2 regions of the Bradyrhizobium sp. USDA 4452 genome follow, and region 1 is predicted to be linked to the other one. Evidence: riboswitches for the same ligand, from Rfam matches in the RefSeq annotation. Region 1 holds a riboswitch; the other holds the start of a gene.
The links. A riboswitch is a leader RNA that binds a small molecule or an ion and turns the genes downstream of it on or off. The one in region 1 is predicted to bind S-adenosylmethionine.
Positions count from the first base shown of each region.

Region 2: another riboswitch for S-adenosylmethionine. It lies ahead of ACVISU_RS24280 (O-succinylhomoserine sulfhydrylase); the one in region 1 lies ahead of metX (homoserine O-acetyltransferase MetX).

Region 1 covers NZ_JBSSGK010000001.1:5,662,435-5,669,440, forward strand. The annotation lists gene hisC (histidinol-phosphate transaminase) at 1-1,021, opposite strand, end outside; gene ACVISU_RS27010 (chorismate mutase) at 1,046-1,894, opposite strand; SAM riboswitch at 2,080-2,159, shown strand; gene metX (homoserine O-acetyltransferase MetX) at 2,244-3,449, shown strand; gene metW (methionine biosynthesis protein MetW) at 3,446-4,111, shown strand; gene ACVISU_RS27025 (alpha/beta fold hydrolase) at 4,258-5,130, opposite strand; gene ACVISU_RS27030 (TIGR02594 family protein) at 5,376-6,050, shown strand; gene ACVISU_RS27035 (YARHG domain-containing protein) at 6,130-6,648, opposite strand; partial or broken gene ACVISU_RS27040 (toll/interleukin-1 receptor domain-containing protein) at 6,742-7,006, opposite strand, start outside.
Region 2 covers NZ_JBSSGK010000001.1:5,062,894-5,069,899, forward strand. The annotation lists gene pimC (pimeloyl-CoA dehydrogenase large subunit) at 1-89, shown strand, start outside; gene pimD (pimeloyl-CoA dehydrogenase small subunit) at 275-1,420, shown strand; gene ACVISU_RS24275 (SDR family NAD(P)-dependent oxidoreductase) at 1,552-2,325, shown strand; gene ACVISU_RS24280 (O-succinylhomoserine sulfhydrylase) at 2,446-3,639, opposite strand; SAM riboswitch at 3,716-3,795, opposite strand; gene ACVISU_RS24285 (2'-deoxycytidine 5'-triphosphate deaminase) at 3,918-5,024, shown strand; gene ACVISU_RS24290 (hypothetical protein) at 5,075-5,551, shown strand; gene ACVISU_RS24295 (hypothetical protein) at 5,752-6,801, shown strand; gene ACVISU_RS24300 (MATE family efflux transporter) at 6,932-7,006, shown strand, end outside.

The DNA.
Region 1 (7,006 bases):
GCGCATGCGGCAGCTTGTAATTGTTGAGCGCGCGCAGCACGAGACCGCGTCGCGTGAGATAGGCGTCGGCTTCTGCCGCGGTCTTGCCCTTGTCGGTCGGGAAATGGATCAGCACGAAGTTGGCGACGCTCGGCGTCACCTTGAGCCCGAGCTTGCCGATCTCCTCGGTCAGCCAGTTGCGCCATTGCTCGGTGTGGGTCCGCGACATCTGCACATGCTCGGTGTCCTCGATCGCCGCCACCGCCGCCAGCATCGCCGGCGTCGTGACGTTGAACGGACCGCGAATGCGGTTGCAGGCATCGACGATATGCGCCGGGCCGAACATCCAGCCGACCCTGAGCGCCGCAAGGCCGTGGATCTTCGAGAAGGTGTGCGTCACCACCGTATTGTCCGTGGTCGCGACCAGCTCGATGCCGAGCTCGTAGTCGTTGCGCGAGACATAGTCGGCGTAGGCGGCGTCGAGCACCAGCAGAACATGCGAGGGGAGTTCGGCGCGCAGCCGCTTGACCTCGTCGAACGGGATGTAGGTGCCGGTCGGGTTGTTCGGATTGGCGAGCCAGACCAGCTTCGTGCGCGGCGTCACCACCTTGAGGATGGCGTCGACATCGGCAGTGAAGTTGGTCTCGGCCGCGATCACGTTCCTGGCGCCGTTCGCCATGGTGGCGATCGGGTAGACCAGGAAGCCATGGGTGGTCGAGATCGCCTCGTCGCCGGGGGCGAGATAGGTGTGCGCCAGGAGATTGAGGATCTCGTCGGAGCCGGCGCCGCAGATGATGCGGTCGGGATCGAGCCCGTAAGCGCGGCCGATCGCCTCGCGCAGCACGCGCGAGGTGCCCTCCGGATAGTCCTCGAGATGGTCGGCGGCGGCCTTGTAGGCCGCGATCGCCTTCGCAGACGGCCCGAACGGCGTCTCGTTGGCGGACAGCTTGAACACCTTGCGGCCCGGTTCCGGCACCGGGCTCTTGCCGGGCGTGTAGGGCGCAATATCGAGGATGCCGGGGTTCGGCACGGGGCGGGACATCATCAACTCCGGATAAACAGACGGCTAGCTCTTTGGCGACCCGTTAGAGGGGACCGTATAGCGCGTTGCGTGGCTGCCGACGAGGGCCGACGAGCGGACCGAGGCGCCGGCTTCGATCAAGGCGAGCTTGATCTTCTCGAAGTCTTGCCCGGTGACCGAGACCAGCAGGGCGGCACCGTCGAAGGCGGTGTCGGGGACCGCCACGATCTCGGCGAGCGGGGCCAGCGCGCGGGCGACATCGGCGTTCCAGCCGGAGACGCGCACGCTCCACATCTCGACCTCCGTCACCATGGCGTCGTCGGCGACCCGCGAGATCAGGAACACCGGCAGCGCCGCGGGATGGTCGGCGCGTTCGAGGAACGGCAGTCGCGCGATGATCTTCGGCGCGCCATCGGTCTCGAGCGCATTCCACCACGGCGTACGGCTCGCGATCGCAGAGACCAGCGCGAGGTCGCCCTTCGATTTGGCCACGGCCTCGATAGCGGCCTGGGCGCTGAAATGCGAGACGTAGGGCACCACGAAGCCGAAGTGAAACCGCGCCGAGTCGCGCATCGCGGATTCGCCGACCGAAACGTCGGCATGCACCGCGAACGGCGCCTGCACGTAGGTGAAGGTCGAGATGATGACGCGCCAGATGCTCTCGATGGTGTCGAGCGGCAGGATGCCGCGATGGCGCCGCACCAGCTCGCGCATCATGCTGGCCTCGCGCGCCGGGCGGAACGCCGAGCCGACCTCCTGAGTCTTCTTGACCTGGATCAGGCGGTCGATGATGTCGCCGCGCGCCATCAGCAGGCGGTGAACCTGCTCGTCGATCGCATCGATCTCCTTGCGCAGCTCCTGCAGCGAGGGTGGCGACGGGGGTAGGTTGGACATGCTCTCAAACCTTGTCGTCCGGGCGGCCCGATGCCGTGCCGGACAGGTCCCTGATTAGGAAAGACGGGCAGCGAAAGCAAAGAGAAACGTCGCAGGCGTGCCTTGCGCATTCGGTTAACCATCGGCGCCGGGCAAGGGGACGTTCGCTGGCCGCCTTGACGACGGGGGGCCTGAGGACTAGGTTCGCTGCACTCCGTGGTCATTTGAGCCGGCCGGCTTGCAGCCACGTTAAACAACTCGCTAAACAGGCCGGGGACAGATCAGCTCCCGGCCGAACCTTGTTCAGGCCGGGTTTTTTATGGCCTGATTTTCTGTTCGAGCCCTCCCGCGCGGAGGCAGGGTCGCCTAGATGAGCAACGTGCGTCCAATACCGAGCCCGCAGACCGCAACCGATGATCGCGCCCATGAGGCCGATCATCCGTCGTCATTGGTGGCGAAGTTCGGCATGGATCAGCCGCTGAAGCTGGATTGCGGCGTCGATCTCGCGCCATTCCAGATCGCCTATCAGACCTATGGCGAGCTCAATGCCGACAGGTCCAACGCGATCCTGATCTGCCACGCGCTGACCGGCGATCAGCACGTCAATAACAACCATCCCGTCACGGGCAAGCCCGGTTGGTGGGACACCATGGTCGGCGCGGGCCGGCCGATCGATCCCGACAAATACTTCATCATCTGCTCCAACGTGATCGGCGGCTGCATGGGCTCGACCGGGCCGGCGTCGCTGAACCCTGCGACCGGCAAGGTGTGGGGGCTCGATTTCCCGATCATTACGATCCCCGACATGGTGCGCGCCCAGGCGATGCTGATCGATCGCCTCGGCATTGCGACGCTGTTCTGCGTGGTCGGCGGCTCGATGGGCGGCATGCAGGTGCTGCAATGGACCGCGGCCTATCCCGAGCGCGTGTTCGCGACGCTTGCTATCGCCTGCTCGACGCGGCACTCGGCGCAGAACATCGCGTTCCACGAGCTCGGCCGCCAGGCCGTGATGGCCGATCCGGACTGGCGCGGCGGCCGCTATGTCGACGAGGGCACCCATCCGCATCGCGGCCTGGCGGTGGCGCGAATGGCCGCGCACATCACCTATCTCTCGGACGCCGCGCTGCACCGCAAGTTCGGGCGGCGGATGCAGGACCGCGAGCTGCCGACCTTCTCGTTCGACGCCGATTTCCAGGTCGAGAGCTACCTGCGTTACCAGGGCTCGTCCTTTGTCGAGCGCTTCGACGCCAACTCCTATCTGTACCTGACCCGCGCGATGGACTATTTCGACATCGCCGCCGACCACAACGGCGTGCTGGCGAAGGCGTTCACCGGCATCAAGACGCGGTTCTGCGTGGTCTCGTTCACCAGCGACTGGCTGTTCCCGACCTCGGAATCGCGCGCGCTGGTGCATGCGCTGAACGCGTCGAGCGCGCGGGTGTCGTTCGCCGAAATCGAGACCGATCGCGGCCATGACGCGTTTCTGCTCGACGTGCCGGAATTCCTCGAAATCTCCCGCGCCTTCCTGCTGTCCGCAGGCAAGGCGCGCGGACTGAAGGACGACGGCCAGTCATGAGCATGCAGCAGACATTGCCCTTGCCGGGCGTCGCGCCGGAGCGGACCGGCGGCGGTTATCGCAGGGATTATCTTTTGGTCGCCGAGATGGTGAGGCCGGGCTCGCGCGTGCTCGACGTCGGCTGCGGCGACGGCGAATTGCTGCAGCTCCTGGAGAGCCGCGGCATCGACGGCCGCGGCATCGAATTGTCGCGCCAGGGCGTCAATGGCTGCGTCGCCAAGGGCCTCGCGGTGGTGCAGGGCGATGCCGACACCGATCTCGTCAACTATCCCGATGACGCCTTCGACTATGTGATCCTGTCGCAGACCCTGCAGGCGACGCGGCAGCCCAAGGTGGTGCTGGAGAATTTGTTGCGGATCGGCCAGCGCGCCATCGTCTCGTTCCCGAATTTCGGGTTCTGGAAGATGCGGCTGCAGCTCCTGATCGGCGGCCACATGCCGCGGACGGAGAATCTGCCGGCGAGCTGGTACGACACCTCGAACATCCATTTCTGCACCATCAAGGACTTCGTGCAGCTCTGCGAGGAGATCAACGTCAAGATGGAGCGCGCCGTGGCGCTCGATCTCTACGGCCGCCCGGTGCCGCTCAACTTGCCCTGGTGGGTGTGGAACATGTTCGGCGAGCAGGGCGTGTTCCTGCTCAGCCGGGGTGGGGGGAAGTAGGAGCGGTTAGTTGCGATCGTCATTCCGGGCCTCGCGAAGCGAGAACCCGGAATCCATCGGGCCGCAAATTCCGTGGATGAACGGATTCCGGGTTCGATGCTACGCATCGCCCTCAGCTGCGCAATTGCGCACCGGGGAATGACGGCCTAGACCGGTGCCGCCACCAGCGACCGCGGATCGCGCACGGGCCAGCGACCGGCTTCGACCAGGGCGATGAAGCGCTCGACCATCTCGTTGAACAGCGCCGGCTCCTCGAGGTTGAGCACGTGGCCTGACTTCGGGAAGAACGAGAGGCCGGCGGCCGGCAGGTGCGCCTTCAGGAACATGCTGGGCGCGATGCAATTGTCGTCCTCGTCGCCGCACACGATCAGCGCCGGCGTCGGCACGCGCCTTATGGCCTCGGTCATGGTGTAGATCGAGGGCCTGCCGCCCTGAAAGCTGCGCATCGTGTTGGCCGAGCCCTTCGCGTCGTGGCGGGCGAGCGCGGCGTAGAAATCCGCGTGACCGCGCGGGTCCTTCACCAGGAACGGGATCCGGCTCGGCGCCTCGCGCGTCACCTTGGCGACCTCGACCGCGCCGATGGCCTCGTATTGCTCGGCATTGGCGCGGCACTGCGCGCGGAAGGCATCGAGATTCTCGAGGCTGGAGCCGGAGCCGATCGCAGCCAGCGTCATCGACAGCGCGCGCTGCGGCGCGTTGAGCGCGATCTGCAGCGACGAATAGGAGCCCATCGAGAGCCCGACGAAATGTGCCTTCGCGATGCCGAGATGGTCGAGCACCGCGAGCGCGTCGGTGTAGAAATGCTTGTAGGTGTAGACCTCGGCGTCCGCCGGCACGTCCGACGGCGTGTAGCCGCGCGCCGAATAGGCGATGCAGCGGTGGCCGCGCGAGAAGTAGCGCATCTGCGGTTCCCAATTGGTGTGATCAGCTGCGAATTCGTGCAGGAAGATGATCGGGGTCCCGCTGCCGGCCTCCTCGAAATAGAGGCGGACATGATCTTTCGTGATGGCATGGGGCATTGAAATTCTCCTCTCGTTGGCCGCCTCCAGATTTGCAGTTAATTTCCGCGGCCGCAATGCGGCAGTTCTGGCGATTTTCGTCACGGAAATTGCGCGAAATGACCCGAAAATCGTTCTCGCCGCGCCGCATGAAATCTTCCTCGCGCCACATCCCGATTTTCAAAACCCACCGCCGCATTCCCTTGGGTGTTTCCTTGGGAGCGCGACGGGGAGTTGGGGGGGCGTTTCAGAGGATCTCGTGAAGTATGGTTCAGTTGCTTGCGTATCGCCGGTCGCTTCGAGTCTTGGCGCTGGCTCTGTGTTCGCTCACTCTCGCTGTCGTTTCGGCTTCTTCGGCCTCCGCCCGCCCGCGTCATTCGCACCACGCGCATTCGGCCCATGACGGCCATCTCGCGCGCCACACCGGTCATCATCATTATTATCGGCACACCGCGCGGCTGTCGCGCGCCGAGCGCCGCGCACAGGCGGAGGCGGGCGGAGATTTCACCGAGGCCAACGCGGCCCGGTTGCCGAGCTCCGCTGAAGCCGTGCCCAACACCGGCGGCGTGAGCGCGACCGGCGGTTTCGGCTCATCCGGCATCGTCGACACGGCGCGCCGTTACCTCGGCGGCGGCAACCCGACCGGCCGCTCCAGCCTGTGGTGCGCGCGCTTCATGAACATGGTGCTGCAGCAGACCGGCCATCGCGGCACCGGCTCCGACATGGCGAGCTCGTTCGCCAAATATGGCCAGCGCGTTTCCGGTCCGCAGGTCGGCGCCATCGCCGTGATGGGCCGCCGCGGCGGCGGTCATGTTGGCATCATCACCGGCGTCGATGCCAAGGGCAATCCGATCATGATCTCCGGCAACAGCAGCCACCGCGTCCGCGAGCTGCCGGTCCCGCGTGGCCGGATCTACGCCTATGTAATGCCGACGAATTGATCAGGGACTGGCCACCTCTCTCAGAGAAGGGGGAGGTGGCCATGCGCGGTGCGACGTCAACCGATAGGGCCGGCTGGCCTCACTTCTCGTGCTCCTTCGCCTCGATCGTGTCGACGTTGGTTGCCTCGAGATTGCTCAGGGGGACTTCGACCGCGGCGGGTTGATACCAGGCGAATTGCGAAAAGTAGTTCGCGAGCACCTGATCCTTGAAGAACCGGCCATGCCGCGCGAAGATCTCGTTTCGCGCGATCCGCAGCTCGATCGCCGACATATCCTTGAGGTCTGCCTCGGCTAGAAATCGTCGATCGGAATCGGGAAAGAGAAAACCGTCATGGGCCTTGGCTCGCTGCGTGACGGAGGTCGGAACGGCGGGCGGCGTCGTGCGTCCGACGGTGGTCTGATCGCCCTGTCCGCCTGACTTCACCACGGTATGTTCGAACGCGGGCCCGACGGTCCATACGGCCAGCGCCAATGCTGCGGCGGCGAGGCCTGCGCCGTACTTCCAGTAGCGCTTGATCGGCGAAACTTCACGCAGCGGCGACCGCTCGGCCTCACTCAGGACCTCGTTGATCGTATCGATCAGGCGGGTCATGTGCATGCGAAAATCCTGACCCGAGTCGACCCGGGCGGCGTTGCAGAAGTGCAGGAAGCGAAGCGATTCCGGCAGTTCGGCAGCCTCCGGCATGGTTGCGCCGTTCACCAGCAGCGGCAGCAGCGTCTTGTTGTGCTTCAGCGCCGTCTCGATCTCGAAGCGCACGGAATCTGCGGGATCCTCCAGACGCGCCGGTTTCCCATCGTCGGTCTTGCCGATCCAATGCGGACCGATCACCGCGATGACGATGTCGCAGGCGACGATGGCCTTGGCGATCCGGTCGACGAAGTTGGCGCCGGTGCGAATACTGTTGACGTCGAAGAAGACGGATTTCTCACCGTACTTCTCGATCAGATGGTCGGCG
Region 2 (7,006 bases), 600 kb from region 1:
GCTATTTCAACAACCGCAAGGTTTCGATCTACGGCGGCTCCAACGAGATCCAGCGCAACATCATCAGCAAGGCGGTGCTGGGGCTTTGATCCTCCCCCTCTCCCCGCTCTTCGCGGGGAGAGGGTTGGGGTGAGGGGCATCTCTCCGAGCAATGATTGCCGAGAGACCTATACCCCCTTACCCGGATCGCTTCGCGATCCGACCTCTCCCCGCAAGCGGGGCGAGGTGAAGAGGTCCCGGTTTCGGTAACGACTTTCAGTTTAAGGAAACGAACATGGATTTTGATCTGTCCGAGGAGCAGCGGCTTCTCAAGGAAAGCGTCGACGGGTTGCTGGCGGATGCCTACGACTTCGATGCGCGCAAGAAGTACATGAAGGAGAAGGGCGGCTGGAGCAAAGCGCTCTGGGGCAAGCTCGCCGAGCAGGGCCTGCTTGGTCTGCCCTTCGCGGAGACCGACGGCGGCTTCGGCGCTGGCGCGGTCGAGACCATGATCGTCATGGAAGCGCTCGGCAAGTCACTGGTGGTCGAGCCCTATCTCGCCACCGTCGTGGTCGCCGGCGGCTTCCTGCGCCATGGCGGCTCGGCCGAGCAGAAGGCCAGGTACATTCCCGGCATCATCGACGGCAGCAAGACCTTCGGCTTCGCCCAGCTCGAGAAGAACTCGCGCTACGACCTGTTCGACGTCGTGACCACGGCGAAGAAGAAGGGCGACGGTTGGGTGATCGACGGCGAGAAGTTCGTCGTGCTGAACGGCGAGAACGCCGACACCTTGATCGTGACCGCGCGTACCAAGGGCGGCCAGCGCGACAAGACCGGCATCGGCGTGTTCCTGGTGCCGGCGGACGCCAAGGGCGTCACCAGGAAGGGCTATCCGACCCAGGACGGCCTGCACGCGGCCGACATCACGTTCACCAATGTCGAGGTCGGTGCGGATGCTGCGATCGGCGATCCCGAGAACGGCCTGCCGCTGATCGAGCGCGTGGCGGACGAAGCCCGCATTGCGCTGTGCGCGGAAGCCGTCGGCGCGATGGACGAGTCGCTGAAGGAGACCGTCGAGTACATCAAGACCCGCAAGCAGTTCGGCGTTGCGATCGGCTCGTTCCAGAGCCTGCAGCACCGTGCCGCCGACATGTTCGTGGCGCTGGAGCAGGCCCGCAGCATGTCGATGTTCGCGACCATGGCGTCGGACTTCACCGATGCCAAGGAGCGTTCGTCCGCGGTCGCGGCCGCCAAGGTGCAGGTCGGCAAATCCCTGAAGTTCGTCGGCCAGCAGTCGATCCAGCTTCATGGCGGCATCGGCATGACCATGGAAGCCAAGATCGGCCACTACTTCAAGCGGCTGACCATGATCGAGAACACGCTCGGCGACACCGACTACCACCTCCGTCGCGTCAGCGAGGGCGGCGGGCTGCTGGCGTAACTCGTCATTCCGGGGCGCCGCGAAGCGGCGAGCCCGGAATCCATTTCACCACCAATGATGCGGCCTGATGGATTCCGGGTTCGCGACTGCGTCGCGCCCCGGAATGACGGCCCATCCGGGAGGAAACAACAATGAAAAACACCCCGTTCGATCTCACCGGCCAGGTCGCGGTCGTCACCGGCTCGAGCCGCGGCATCGGCCGCTCCTCGGCGGAGCTGTTGGCAAAACTCGGCGCCAAGGTCGTGATCTCCTCGCGCAAGGCGGACGCCTGCCAGGAGGTCGCCGACGGCATCAAGAAGGCCGGCGGCGATGCGCTCGTCATCCCCTGCAACATCGCGCGCCGCAACGAGGTCGAAGGGCTGGTCTCGGGCACGATCAAGCACTACGGCAAGATCGACATCTTGGTCTGCAACGCCGCGGTGAATCCCTATTACGGTCCGCTGCTCGACATCACGGATGAAGCCTTCGACAAGATCATGGGCTCGAACGTCAAGAGCAACATCTGGCTGTCAGCATTGGCGATCCCGCAGATGGCCGAGCGCGGCAAAGGCTCGGTCGTCATCATCTCCTCGATCGGCGGACTTCGGGGTTCGACGGTGATCGGCGCATACGGCATCTCCAAGGCGGCGGACTTCGCGCTGTGCCGCAGCCTCGCCGGCGAATGGGGGCCGAAGGGCGTGCGCGTCAATTGCGTGGCGCCGGGCCTCGTGAAGACCGACTTCGCCCGCGCGCTGTGGGAGGATCCGGACAATCTGAAGCGCCGCACCGCCTCGACGCCGCTCCGCCGCATCGGCGAGCCCGACGAGATCGCGGGCGCAGTGGCCTATCTCGCTTCCGATGCCTCGACCTTCATGACCGGCCAGACCATCGTGGTCGACGGCGGCGTGACGACAGCGGCGACGTAAAGCGGGAAGAAGTTAGCTTGAATCGGCTTGCGCTCGGGTCGGTTTACCTCTCCCAAGGGAGAGGTGAATCTCCGACGCCGCTCCAATTCAACCTATCCTCATCATGCTTTAGCGCCAGCCTCAGACCTGCTCCAGCGCCCGCTCGAAATCCTCGATCAGGTCGTCGGGATGCTCTAGCCCGGCCGAGAAGCGAATGAAACCTTCGCTGATGCCGAGTTCGGCGCGGGCCTCCGGCGCGAGGCGCTGATGCGTCGTGGTCGCGGGATGCGTGACCAGGCTCTTGGCGTCACCGAGATTGTTGGAGATGCGCGAGATCTTCAGCGCGTTGAGACAGCGGAACGCGCCGGCCTTGCCGTCCTTCACCTCGAAGCCGACCAGCGTCGAGCCGGCGCCCATCTGCTTCTTCACGGTCGCGGCCTGCGGATGATCGGCGCGGCCGGGATAAACCAGCCGCGTGATCTTCGGATGCCTGGCCAGTGCCTCGGCGATCTTGGCCGCGTTCTCGGTCTGGGCGCGGACGCGGACGCCGAGCGTCTCCAGTCCCTTCAGCAGCACCCAGGCGTTGAACGGCGACAGCGACGGACCGGTCTGGCGCATGAAATTGTGGATGTGCTCGGCGATGAAGGCTTCCGACGACAGGATGATGCCGCCGAGGCAGCGGCCCTGGCCGTCGATATGCTTGGTCGCGGAATAGACCACGACGTCGGCGCCGAGCGACAGCGGGCTCTGCCAGATCGGGGTCGCGAACACGTTGTCGACGATCAGCCGGGCGCCGCCGCTATGCGCGATCTTGGCGATCGCGCCGATGTCGAGCACGTCGAGCGTCGGGTTGGTCGGGCTCTCCAGGAAAAAGGTCTTGGTGTTCGGCCGCAACGCGCGCTGCCACTGGTCGAGATCGAGGCCGTCGACCAGCGTCGTCTCGATGCCGTAGCGCGGCAACAGGTCCTGCACCACGTAGAGGCAGGAGCCGAACAGGGCTTTTGAGGCCACCACATGATCGCCGGCCTTCAGCGGCGCCAGGATCGCGGTGGTGACCGCGGCCATGCCGGTCGCGGTCGAGCGGGCGGCTTCGGCGCCCTCGAGCTCGATCATGCGGCGCTCGAACATCGCAATGGTCGGATTGGAATAGCGCGAGTAGATGAAGCCGGGGTCCTGGCCCTTGAAACGCGCCTCGCATTGCTCGGCGCTGTCGTAGACGTAGCCCTGGGTGAGAAACAGCCCTTCCGACGTTTCCCCGAATTGCGAGCGCAGCGTGCCGCCGTGGACGAGGCGGGTTTCGGGACGAAAGCGGGCGGTACCTTCAGATTCAGACATGTGACCTCCGAAGTGGCCATTTCCCCTGGAAACTGGCCACAAAAAAACCGGCCTGGAGCAACCTCCACAAGCCGGGATCACACTGTCCCCGGCCTGTTTAGCGACTTATTTAACGTGGCTGCAAGCCGGCCGGCTCAAATCACCACGGGATAAGTGCAGCTGATATTCCCTCGCGCCCTTTCCGTCAAGACGGTCATCGGATAACCCCTAAAAGCCCATATATTGGGGCTTGGTGGCCGTTCAGAGTATGATTTCGGGCCATCTCGAGGGACCGCATCGTGTCGTTCACGCTGGAAGATGAATCCAACGGAATCCTGCCCGACCGCATGATCGCGGAGATGGCGGAGGCCGGCCTCATCCTGCCCGCCTACGACTTCGTCGAGAGCCAGATCCAGCCGGCGAGCCTCGACCTGCGCCTCGGCGACATCGCCTACCGGGTCCGCGCCAGCTTCCTGCCCGGGCCCGATGCCACCGTCGCGGAGCGGATCGACCAGCTCAAGCTGCACGAGATCGATCTGTCCGACGGCGCGGTGCTGGAGACCAATTGCGTCTACATCGTTCCGCTGCTGGAGAGCCTGGCGCTGCCGCCGGAGATCGTGGCCGCGGCCAACCCGAAGAGCTCGACCGGACGGCTCGACGTTTTCACCCGCGTAATCGCCGACGGCACCCGTCGCTTCGACATGATCGGTGCCGGCTATCACGGCCCGCTCTATGCCGAGATCTCGCCGAAGACCTTTCCGGTGCTGCTGCGCGAGGGCTCGCGGCTCAGCCAGGTCCGCTTCCGGATCGGCGAGGCGACCGTTTCCGCCGACGAGCTCGACGCGCTGCATGCTGCCGAGCGGCTGGTCGATGCCGACGATGCCGACCTCACCCATGGCGTCGCGCTCTCGGTCGATCTCTCCGGCGAGAACTCCGGCGGCTTCGTCGGCTATCGCGCCAAGCGCCACACCGGCGTCGTCGATGTCGATCGCCGCGGCGGCTATGCGGTCGACGAGTTCTGGGAGCCGATCAAGGCGCGGCCCGATGGCAGCCTGATCCTCGATCCCGGCGAGTTCTACATCCTGGCGTCGAAAGAGGCCGTGCAGGTGCCGCCGGACTACGCGGCGGAGATGGTGCCGTTCGATCCCTTGGTCGGCGAATTCCGCGTCCACTATGCCGGCTTCTTCGATCCCGGCTTCGGCTATGCCGGCGCCGGCGGCAAGGGCGCGCGCGCCGTGCTGGAAGTGCGCTCGCGCGAGGTGCCGTTCATCCTCGAGCATGGCCAGATCGTCGGCCGCCTCGTCTATGAGCGCATGCTCGAGCGCCCCGACGCGCTCTACGGCCAGCGCATCGGCTCCAACTACCAGGCGCAGGGCCTCAAGCTCTCCAAGCATTTTCGCGTGTAGCGGAGGTCCGTCGTCACCGTCGTTGGTCGCCGGCGCCGATGGAAACGCTGATGGAATTGAGTCCGGCCTTCCAGATCCATTCCTATGGCCCGCCCGCGCGGGCCGCTGATATCGCGCGCCTTCGGCAGATATATCCGGACATTCCGGCAGGCTACATCGAGCTGGTCGGGCAGATGACCGGCGTCGTGCTGCTTTGGCACCGCAAGGGCGAGCTCCGCCTGTGGGGCCCCGAACAGGTGATGGCAATGGACCAAGCCTATGGCGTGTCGACCGTGATCCCGGGCGCAATGCCCTATGGCGACAATGGCGGCGGCCAATTGCTGGTGCATGGCAAGGGAGCTGCTGGCGTCGCGACCTATCTGGTCGAGAGCGGATCGCTGTTCCTCGATGCGGATGCGCCGTTCATCGCGCCTGATCTTGATACCATGTTGAAGACCGAACAAGGCGCTGAACTCATCTTTCAGTCGGACGAGGTGCCGGAGAACGAAATCGGACCACCGCGTTTCGAGCAAGGGGAATATCTCTAGCGGTAATCGTCGTTCGTCGGAGCGCTGGGCTTGACGCTCTCCAAGCATCTTCGCGTGTGTAATTCCGCAGCCCGGATGAAGCCCTCGCGAAATCCGGGACGGCATACGCAGATTGAGTTGCCCCGGATTGCGCTTCGCTGCATCCGGGCTACGATTGCGCATGCGAGTTCGACCTCGCCAACAAGAGCCAGGGAGCCAAGATGACTGCAGGCGAAAGCGCACAAGAAACCCAGTGGCGGAAATGGCGCAGCGTCGCCGACCTCTATCACGCCTTCTTCACCGGGCTGATCCTCACCGTGGTGACGCGGCGCGGCACCGCCGACGCTGCCGAATTCGTCTTCCGCGTGTTTCGCCGCCAGCAGCAGGAGCGCTTCCTGCCCGGCTTGAAGAAGCTCGGCCTCGACGGCCTGCCGCCCGCGGTCGCGGCCGCGCAGTATCACTATCTCTCCAACTGGATCGGCGGCGTGCATGTCGAATACATGGTCGAGAGCGACCGTAAGGCCTGGATCCGCTACCCGCCGCCGCGCTGGATCTGGAAGGGCACCGCGATCTGCGGCGTGCCCGGCGAGGTCTCGCGCGCGATGCTGCGCGGCTGGCACGCCAACAACGGCGTCGCGCTCGGTGATCTCAGGCTCGGCTTCGTCTGCACCAAGCAGAGCGTCGATGGGCAGGACGGGCTCGAGGGCTATTACTGCGAGTACGATCATCCGCTCGAGCTCGACCAGCGCCTGGTGTTCGCGCGCCACCTCGAGGCGCCGCTGTTCGACCCGAAGACCGCGCCGGCATTGCCGGTCGGCAGCTGGCCGAAGCCGCGGCTGGAAAAGGCCTATCGCAACTACGCGATGGAATATGTGAAGACCGCCGCGCCCGTCATCGTGCAGGTGTTCGGCCCCGAGGACGCGAGCTATCTGCTGCATCTCACCGGCAAGCTGATTGGCATGCAGTATTTCGACGAGGTCGCGCAGGCGCTCGGCGGCCGCCGTGGCCGTGCCACGGAATTTGCCGCATTCCTGCGCACTCTGTTCGAGTCGCAGGATGACATCGCTGAGGTCAGCGAGTCCGAGGGCCAGTTCGAGATCCGCCAGCAGGGCTGGAAGCTGATGGCCGACGTGGTTGATTATCATCCGGCCTGCGCCAGCGTCCTGACAGGCCTGTTCGAAGGGCTGGCGGCCGGCTGCGGACGGCATATTCCGGTGCATCTGAAGCCGAATGGCGCCGCCGGCGCGCCGTTCGTCTGGTCGATCGGCTAGGCCGGAGGTTCATCCGGGTTCACCTGCAATCACGCAGGCCCCCCTTGCGTCCCGTGCACGTGGAATCCGCGTTCGCCATGGTAGGGAAACACCATGGCGCGGCTCCCGAAGATCGCGCGTGGGAGTAGAAATGTCCGATCTCGGCCTCGCCGAAATGCCTGTCGACGAACACGAGCGGCCGCTGCCGCCGCCGGTGACGAGGCCG